Regions from separate parts of the Agrobacterium sp. 6Ca8 genome, predicted to be linked through region 1. Evidence: predicted binding sites of a transcription regulator. Region 1 holds the regulator's gene; each other region holds the start of a gene.
The links. Region 1 encodes PhoB, which activates phosphate uptake and scavenging genes when phosphate is short. Its sites were predicted from a motif close to TGTCATNNANCTGTCAT; they were not measured.
Positions count from the first base shown of each region.

Region 1 (3,275 bases):
TCAATACGCCAGCAAGTTGGGGAAAACCGGAAAATCGATTCCAGATGATTCCCGCGACTCTTGCCACGGAGTCGGGCTGGCACTAGGTTAATCGCTAATTACTAGACTGCATTGCGGCGGAACTAGTCACCGAAAATCAGGCGGAAACCACGCTTGCGGCATGCGCGCGAGACGGAGAGGGATTCTGCCGAAAATACACGCGACAAGCGGAGAAGCGGCATGAACTGGACAGACGAACGAGTCGAAAAGCTCAAGAAATTGTGGTCCGAGGGCCTTAGCGCCAGCCAGATTGCAGCGCAGCTGGGCGGCGTCAGCCGTAATGCCGTGATCGGCAAGGTCCATCGTCTCAATCTGCCGGGACGCGTCAAGGCTGGCGGTCCAGTGACTTCGGCACGCTCCGCGCCGAAGCGTACCGCTGCCCCTGCACCGCGTGCGACGACTTTCGCAGGTCGCGTCAACGCGGCTCCGGCGCGCATCCTCACCCGTTCGAACGCGGCAACGGCGCTGCACGAGGAGATCGATATCGAGACCGCGCAGGTTCTCGATTACGTTCCTTCCAAGAACGTTGTCACGCCGATTTCCCGTCGCCTGACGCTGACGGAACTGACCGAGCGCACCTGCAAATGGCCGGTTGGCGATCCGCTGAAGGACGACTTCCATTTCTGCGGTTGTGAAGCGCTGGAATCTTCGCCCTATTGCAAGTTCCATGCGAAACTCGCCTACCAGCCGGTGAGCGAACGCCGCAAGGCTTGAGTGTTGCGGCACGCATTCAGCACTCAAAAATTACGGGCCTTCGGGCCCGTTTTTTTTGACAAAAATAAAGCCGCTTTCTGGGCGGCTTGATGGCAGGCCTCACACTTTCCCCTTACCATTGGGCGTGACCCTTCAATCCGGATTTCAACGCGCCGCCGATCTCCTACGGTCAAAACGGACAATGGCATCGAGTTTGGCGGATATTCATATTGAAAAAGCCCGAAACCGTTTCAGATTTCGGGCTTCCTGATTTTTTGGTGCATTACTTCGCCAGCGAAACTATCTGGTTTCGCTTCGCTCAGGCTTCCATCGAATATCCCGCACCACGCACCGTGCGGATGACATCCTGCATGTGCGAGAAATTCAGGGCCTTGCGCAGACGTCCGACATGCACATCGACAGTGCGCTCGTCGACATAGATATCATGACCCCAGACGCCATCCAGCAATTGCGAGCGGGAAAACACCCGACCCGGCGACGTCATCAGGAATTCCAGCAAGCGGAATTCCGTCGGGCCGAGGCGCACTTCGCGGCTTTTGCGGTGAACGCGATGGGTCTCGCGGTCCAGTTCGATATCGCCGCATTTGAGCACCGACGACAGAACTTCCGGACGGGCCCGGCGCAACATGGCCTTGACCCGGGCCATGAGTTCCGGCGTCGAGAACGGCTTGACGACATAATCGTCAGCGCCGGTAGCGAGACCGCGAACCCGTTCGCTCTCTTCGCCACGCGCCGTCAGCATGATGATGGGCAGGCGTTCCGTTTCCGGCCGCATTCTCAAGCGCCGGCACAGTTCGATACCGGAGACACCGGGCAACATCCAGTCCAGGATAAGAAGATCCGGAATGCGCTCCTGCAGCCTGATTTCCGCCTCATCGCCACGGGGTATCGTGTCGACGTCGTATCCCTCAGCCTCGAGATTGTAACGAAGCAGGACGCTCAACGCTTCCTCGTCTTCCACAACTGCAATCTTGGGCACCATATGCTGAACTCCGCAAGCTTCTGCTTGTCTGTTACTCGGTCACCGAACCAAGCGTGTTGGAACTGTCGTCCTTCGGACGCTCGCCCTCCGGCTGGCTGCCGGTGGTCATGTAATAGATCGTCTCTGCGATATTCGTCGCATGATCGCCGATACGCTCGATGTTCTTGGCGCAGAACAGAAGATGCGTGCAGGTGGTGATGTTGCGCGGGTCTTCCATCATGTAGGTCAGAAGCTCCCGGAAGAGCGACGTGTACATGGCATCGATTTCCTCGTCGCGTTCACGGATCGCATTGGCCTTTTCGGCGGAACGCGTGGAATAGACGTCGAGGACTTCCTTGAGCTGCACCAGCGCCAGGTCGGACAGATGCTCGATGCCGCGGGCGAGCTTGCGCGGAACGCCGGTGCCGGCGACAGCGATAACGCGCTTGGCCGTGTTCTTGCCAAGATCGCCGACGCGTTCGAGATCGGCGGCGATACGCAGGGTGCCGATGATCTCGCGAAGGTCTGCCGCCATCGGCTGACGCTTGGCGATGGTTACGATCGCCTTGTCGCCGATTTCGCGCTCAGCGTGGTCGAGAATGGTATCGTCCGAAATGACTTTCTGCGCAAGCGCAGCATCGGAATTGACGAGTGCGCGCACGGCGTCACCGCACATCTGCTCGGCAAGACCGCCCATTTCGGCGATGCGGCGCGTCAGAAACTTCAGTTCGTCGTCATAGGCAGACAGGATATGCGAATGGGTCGTTGTCTGTGTCATGGTCTATTCCTCCGGCTTGGCCTGCATGCGCGTGCCCAACAGCGGGGCACGGCAGAGGCACCAGTCTTGTACGGTTACGATAAAGCACCGGCCGGGGATCAGCCGAAGCGGCCCATGATGTAGTCCTGCGTGCGCTGGTCGTCCGGATTGGTGAACATCTTGTCGGTTTCGTTTTCTTCGACAAGATGACCAAGATGGAACATGGCCGTACGCTGGGAAACGCGCGCCGCCTGCTGCATGGAGTGCGTGACGATGACGATGGTGTAGTTGGTGCGCAGTTCGTGGATCAGTTCCTCGACCTTCGCAGTCGCGATCGGATCCAGCGCCGAGCACGGCTCGTCCATCAGGATCACTTCCGGGCTGACGGCAACCGCGCGTGCGATGCACAGACGCTGCTGCTGGCCACCGGAGAGGCCCGTGCCGGATTCCAGCAAACGATCCTTCACCTCGTTCCAGAGACCCGCTTTCTGCAGGCTATGCTCGACGATCTGGTCCATATCCGCCTTGTTGCGGGCGAGACCGTGGATACGCGGGCCGTAGGCGATGTTCTCATAAATCGTCTTCGGAAACGGGTTCGGCTTCTGGAACACCATGCCGACGCGGGCACGCAGTTCCACGACGTCGATCTGCTGATCGTAGATATCGTCGGTATCGAGCGTGATCTTGCCGGTGACCCGGCAACCGTCGATCGTGTCGTTCATGCGGTTCAAGGTGCGCAGGAAAGTGGATTTACCGCAACCGGACGGGCCGATAAGTGCAGTCACCGTGTTTTCGCGGACATTG
Region 1 is NZ_AP026433.1:103,814-107,088, reverse strand. Features, by position in the region: gene ACZ5A6_RS00505 (GcrA family cell cycle regulator) at 220-753, shown strand; gene phoB (phosphate regulon transcriptional regulator PhoB) at 1,052-1,735, opposite strand; gene phoU (phosphate signaling complex protein PhoU) at 1,767-2,492, opposite strand; gene pstB (phosphate ABC transporter ATP-binding protein PstB) at 2,591-3,275, opposite strand, start outside.

Region 2 (3,275 bases), 790 kb from region 1:
GGCGTCAGAAAATCTTCCCACGCCGATGCGATACGCGGATAGGCGGCGCCACATTTGGCAAATTCGTCATTGGCGAGCCCCATCATGGTGGCAAGATCGCCATAGCCGTCCTTGTCGCGGCCGACCATCAGGCAGGCCATGTTGCGATCGCGGCTCCTGTCGGGAACAAGCGCCGAAAACACCGGTGCTTCGTGCTCGGGCAAAGCCTCCGTCTCGCGCGCCAGATACCAGCTGTCGGTAGCATTGACGAGTGCGGTATCGAGCCATTCCTCGTTGGCCTGAAGGATGAGCGTGCCCGCCAGCTGATCGGCAGGTGCTTGCGCGCTGCCGGTCTCCGGCGCGCCGAAATCCGAGATCAGCATGCGTGCACCCTCGTGATAAAGCGAGAAGATCGCATTGCCGATGACGAAATTGACCGCCTGCTGGAGCTGATCGTCGGACAGGCCATCGAGACCGGAGGCGACCTGCGCCTGCGTGTCGATCGGAACCGTCAAAGAAACGAAAGCCAGCGGAACGGCGGCCAGAAAACGACGGAACATAAAATCAGACCTTCCGGGATCGAGGAGCGCCACTGATTCCCGATGCTAACGAGTCACGCAATGGGCTGGTTGCATCACCCGTCAAGAATCGGGTGGATATAGGTCTGTTTCGGGATCATAGCTGCAAAGAAGCAACGCCGATCCCAACAGAAGGACCTCGCCATGACCGATCTCATCTTTACAGCAATGCCGGCTAAGGAAGCTGAGGCTTTCCGGGCGGGAGCCGCCGACGCCTATGGCAACCCGCCGGAAAAGGCCGTTTCTCCAGGTGGCATGCCGTGCCGCCATTGCCTTTCCCAGATTAATGAAGGCGAAGGAATGCTGATCCTCGCCTACCGGCCCTTCCCTTCGCTCCAGCCCTATGCGGAAACGGGGCCAGTCTTTCTTCACGCTGAGGCCTGTGAGCACTATCCGCAGACGGATGCCCTTCCCCCGATGCTTAACAGCCCCGATTATATCGTTCGCGGCTATGGCACTGACGACCGCATAGTCTACGGCACCGGAGCGGTGACGGCGACGGACGAAATCCTTTCACGCGCAGCGCATCTTCTGGAGCGGGCAGACGTCGCTTATGTGCATGTGCGCTCCGCCCGCAACAATTGCTACCAGTGCCGTATCGACACAGCATAATCGCGCGATTACTTGCAATTTTAAGCAAACGGCTAAACGGCTCTCAAACTTTCTACGTCATGATGCAAGCATCGGAAACAATTGATTTGAGTAGCGAAATGACAAACAACCTCAATATGGCGACCCGCACTGCGACCCGTAGCAAGACCCGGATCTACGCGACCGTGCACTATTTCAGCCAGTCGACCCGAGGCCGCGTGGTGGACCTGTCCGCCACCGGCATGGCGCTCGAACTGGACGGACCTTTCGCTGCCGCCAAAGGAAGCCGGGTGAAGGTGCAGAGTGAAGATCTGGGTTTCATCGAGGGTGTCGTGCAATGGCAGCACATGAACCGGCTCGGCCTGCAACTCAAACTTTCCACCAACACGCTGGCACAGCTGTCGTCTTATTTCCGCTTCTTCCACGAAGAAGTAAAACCGACTCTCGCCCGCTAAGCAGACGTTTCCGACAAGGGGAATGCGCAGACCGGACATAGCGCATTCCCGAAGCGCGCCACGCGCGCGCGGCCACCTTGTGACAAAAAATTTATCAAACGGTTGAAAACTGGCCCGTCCGTCACGGGCTTGTCATTTTGATGATGGACTCCTCGGGGATTGCTTCTACCTTGTCGTTTTCCTGACAGAGCAAGCTTCATACGAAGGAGTTCCCATGTCGTCGCTTCTCGCTCTCCACCCCATCACTCGCCGTTCGCTTCTGGGGGGCATCGCCGCCTCTTCGGCTCTGGTGCTGTTGCATCCCTTCGCCGCGCGCGCCGCAGCCAACCAGGCGCATCTGCGCATCATGGAAACGACTGACATCCACGTTCACGTCTTTCCCTATGATTATTACGCCGACAAACCGAACGACACGATGGGTCTGGCGCGCACCGCTTCGATCATCGGCGCCATCCGTGCCGAGGCCGGAAACTCGATGCTGGTGGATAATGGCGACTTCCTGCAGGGCAACCCGCTCGGCGACTACATAGCCTATGAGCGCGGCATGAAGGCCGGCGACAAACATCCCGTCATCAACGCCATGAATGTCCTTGGCTATGATTGCGGCACGCTTGGCAACCACGAATTCAATTACGGCCTCGACTATATGTCCAATACGCTGGCGGGCGCCGGTTTCCCTTATGTCTGCGCCAACCTCACCAAGGGTCAGCTGGCTTCCGATCCCAAGCAGGATGAGCTGTTCTTCAAGCCTTACGTCATCCTCGAGAAACAGATCCGCGATGGTGCAGGCGTAACCAGTCCGGTCAAGGTCGGTATCATCGGTTTCGTGCCGCCGCAGATCATGATGTGGGATTCCAAGAATCTGGAGGGCAAGGCCCAGACGCGCGATATCGTCGAGGCGGCTAAAGCCTGGGTTCCGGTCATGAAGGAAGAAGGTGCCGATATCGTCATCGCCCTTTCCCATTCCGGCATCGATGGCAAGGGCCAGACCGATCGCATGGAAAACGCCTCGCTTTATCTGGCGGGCGTGGAAGGCATTGACGCCATCTTCACTGGTCACCAGCATCTGGTCTTCCCCGGTCCGAAGACATGGGACGGCATCGAGGGTGCGGATGCGGTCAAGGGTACGCTGATGGGCAAGCCGGCCGTGATGGCCGGTTTCTGGGGCTCGCATATGGGCCTCATTGACCTTCTGCTCGAAAAGGACGGCAAAAGCTGGAAGATCGTCGATTTCACCTCCGAGGCCCGCCCGATCTACCACCGCGACGACAATCGCAAGGTCGTTGCAGATGTCACGGACAAACCGGAGGTCATAGCCGCCGCCAAGGCAGATCACGAAGCGGCGCTCGCCTATGTGCGTCGCCCGGTCGGCAAGACGTCGGCGCCACTCTATTCCTACTTCGCGCTGGTGGCCGACGACCCGTCCGTGCAGATCGTCTCCAATGCCCAGACGTGGTACATCAAGGACATGCTGAAGGAAGGGCAATATAAGGATCTGCCCGTGCTTTCGGCAGCAGCGCCCTTCAAGTCTGGCGGTCGCGGTGGTGCGGATTATTACACCGATGTCCCTGCCGGTGACATCGCCATCAAGAACGTCGCCGATCTCTACCTCTACCCCAACACGGTGCAGGCGGTGCTGATCAACGGTGCGCAGGTGAAGAACTGGCTGGAA
Region 2 is NZ_AP026433.1:889,887-893,161, reverse strand. Features, by position in the region: gene ACZ5A6_RS04455 (DUF4344 domain-containing metallopeptidase) at 1-539, opposite strand, end outside; gene ACZ5A6_RS04450 (DUF1203 domain-containing protein) at 702-1,169, shown strand; gene ACZ5A6_RS04445 (PilZ domain-containing protein) at 1,268-1,603, shown strand; gene ACZ5A6_RS04440 (bifunctional 2',3'-cyclic-nucleotide 2'-phosphodiesterase/3'-nucleotidase) at 1,818-3,275, shown strand, end outside.
Region 2: a site for PhoB is predicted at 1,723-1,739, ahead of ACZ5A6_RS04440 (bifunctional 2',3'-cyclic-nucleotide 2'-phosphodiesterase/3'-nucleotidase). Genes of this name have one in related genera too.

Region 3 (3,275 bases), on a different replicon from region 1:
GGTGATCGTATGGGTGGTGGACACCGGAATGCCGAGCCACGTCGCGCCGAAAAGTGTCAGCGCACCGCCGGTTTCGGCGCAGAACCCCTGCATCGGGTTCAGCCTGGTGATTTTCGACCCCATGGTGTGCACGATGCGCCAGCCGCCGAACAGTGTGCCGAGCGCCATGGCCGACTGGCACGAGATCACCACCCAGAACGGCACGTAGAAGCTCTCTCCAAGATGCCCCTGGCTGAACAGCAGCACAGCGATGATGCCCATGGTCTTCTGTGCGTCATTGCCGCCGTGGCCGAGCGAATAGAGCGAGGCGGAAATGAACTGCATGATGCGGAAGGTACGATCCACGGCGAAGGGTGTCTGGCGCACGAACAGCCAGGAGACGGCAAGCACCAGCAGCAGTGCCAGGAAAAAGCCGATGGCCGGCGACATGAAGATCGCGCCCACGGTTTTCAGAAGACCCGACCAGACGATGGAATTGAAACCGACCTTCGCAAAGCCCGCACCGACGAGACCGCCGATCAAGGCATGTGACGAGCTGGAGGGAATGCCGAAAATCCAGGTGACGATATTCCAGACGATGGCGCCCATCAATGCCGCGAAGATGACCTGCGGGGAGACGATGGCCGGATCGATGATGCCGGTTCCGAGCGTTTCGGCCACATGCAGGCCGAAGAACAGGAAGGCGATGAAATTGAAAAAGGCCGCCCATGCCACCGCATATTGCGGGCGCAATACACGGGTGGAGACGATGGTGGCGATGGAATTTGCGGCGTCGTGGAGACCGTTCAGAAAATCAAAGAACAGCGCGATGGCGATAAGGCCGACAAGCAGTGGCAGTGCAAGCGCGACATCCATCAGACGTTCTCGATAACGATGCCGCTGATCTCGTTCGCCACGTCCTCGAAGCGGTCGACGACCTTTTCGAGTTCGCCGTAGATCTCGCTGCCGATCATATAGGCCATGGTATTGCCGGTCGCACCATGGCGCCGGAAGAGGTCCTTCAGGCCCTGGTCATGAAGCTCGTCGGAGCGCCCTTCGACGCGGGTAACCTCTTCGGCAATCACCGACAGGCGCTGGGCATTGGTGCCGACCTTTTCCAGAAGCGGGATGGCTTCGGCGATGAGGCTTGCCGCACGCACGATCTCGTGGCCCATCTCGCGCATCAGCGGGTCGAATTCGGTTTGCTCGAACAGCCGGATCGTCTTGACGGTCTTGTGCATCATGTCGATGGCGTCATCCATGGACTGGATGAGGTCCTTGATATCGCCACGATCAAAGGGCGTTATGAAGCTGCGGCGCACCGCAAGCAGAACGTCGCGGGTAATATCATCCGCCTGGTCTTCGAGGGCGACGATAAGGTCGCAGTTTTTCTCAACGTCGACGCCGCTCAGAAGGTGGTCCAGAGCTGCGGCGGCTTTGACGACCGTTTCCGAATGTTTGCTAAACATGTCGAAGAAACGGTCCTCGCGCGGCATCAGCTTGCGAAAAATGCTCATCATGCGAATTGGCCCTCAATGGCGCTTTATTAGTTGTGGGGGGTGATTGTCATAAAACTGTCATAAATGCACGCGGGGCATTGATGCAACCCGGAAAATCGGCAGTATCAACGGATATGAAATCCATGAAGAAAAGCCGGAAAGCCCGTCCGGCGCGTTCCCTGACATTGCTTCAGCAACTTGCTGCTGTTCCTGAAAAGCTGTTCACCGGCTCTTTCCGGCAGCAATATGCCGCCTTATGCTTCCGTTATACCGGAAGCGGCGAAGAGGTCGAAATCCTCGTCGTCACCTCCCGCACCAGCGCACGCTGGATCATTCCGCGCGGCTGGCCGATGAAACGCAAGAAGCCGCATGAGGCTGCCGCGATCGAGGCGTGGGAGGAAGCGGGCGTTCGTGGCCGCGTGAGGAAGGACGCCGTTGGCCGCTACACCTATCTCAAGATGCTCGACAACGGCGATGTCGTTCCCTGCGTTGTCGATGTCTTCCAGATCGAGATCACCGGGGAGGAAACGAGTTTCAAGGAGCGCGGCGAACGCCTTCTGGAATGGGTTCGCCCGGACGAGGCAGCAAGGCGCGTCCGGGAAATCGAACTGAAATCGCTTCTGGTCGACTTCCGCCCGAGGGGGAAGAGGAAACGCCTGACCGAAGAAAAGTCCTAACGGCAATCGTCACCGGCGAACCTAGGATGGTGAAGATGGACGTTCGGTCGATCCCGTCTCCCCCATCTCGTCCGGTGCCTTCGGTAGCAGGCGGGCGAAACGCCGGGTGATGCTGTCGATGTAAGACAGGATTGTTGGCACGACGATCAGGGTGAGCAGGGTGGAGCTGATGAGGCCGCCGATTACTGCGTGCGCCATCGGCGCGCGCTGCGCCCCGCCACCGCCAACAGCCAGCCCGAGCGGAATCATGCCGAAAATCATCGCAAGCGTCGTCATGATGATCGGGCGGAAGCGGATGATGCCGGCGCTCGCCAGCGCTTCGTTGAGCGAAAGTCCACGCTTCCTTTCGCGGTTGGCGAAATCGACAAGCAGGATGCCGTTCTTTGTAACGAGGCCCATCAGCATGATGAAGCCGATCAGCGAGAACATGTTGATCGTGCTGCCGGCAACCAAGAGCCCGACGAGGACGCCGATGAGAGACAGCGGCAGCGACGCCATGATGGCGAGCGGTTGCAGGAAACTGCCGAATTGCGAGGCGAGCACGATGTAGATGAAGATGACCGCCATTGCGAGCGCAATTACCATGTGGCCAACCGTCTCCTCCATGGTTTCGGCGTCGCCGCCGAAGCGGATACGGTAGCCGTCCGGCAGGTCGCGGGCGGCGGTAAGGGTTTTCAAAACGTCTGTCACTTCGCCAAGCGCTCGTCCGGATATGTTGGCCGAAACCAGCACCTCGCGGCGATTGTCGATGCGGCGGATTTCGGCGGGTGCTTCCACGGTGGTGATATCGGCGACCTGATCCAGACGTACCAACAGGGGCGAGCCGTTGGATGCCGTGCGGCTGGTGGCGATCATCAACTCGCTGATCCTCGCCGTGTCGGCACGCCGCTCGCCGGGCAGGCGCACGACGATGTCGTAGCTGTTACCGCCCGCATCCGTCCATTTCGACACGTCCTCACCGGCGATGAGCGGCGAGAGCGCTGCGGCAAGATCGGATCGGGAAATGCCGAGATCGCTTGCCGCCTCGCGTTTCAGGCGTACCGAAAGGATGGAGGTCACGTCGCGGGTGCTTGAGGTCACATCCACGAGGCCGGGGATTTTTTTCATGTCTTCCATCAGA
Region 3 is NZ_AP026434.1:1,332,992-1,336,266, reverse strand. Features, by position in the region: gene ACZ5A6_RS20330 (inorganic phosphate transporter) at 1-855, opposite strand, end outside; gene ACZ5A6_RS20325 (DUF47 family protein) at 855-1,499, opposite strand; gene ACZ5A6_RS20320 (NUDIX hydrolase) at 1,613-2,155, shown strand; gene ACZ5A6_RS20315 (efflux RND transporter permease subunit) at 2,177-3,275, opposite strand, start outside.
Region 3: a site for PhoB is predicted at 1,544-1,560, ahead of ACZ5A6_RS20325 (DUF47 family protein). Genes of this name have one in related genera too.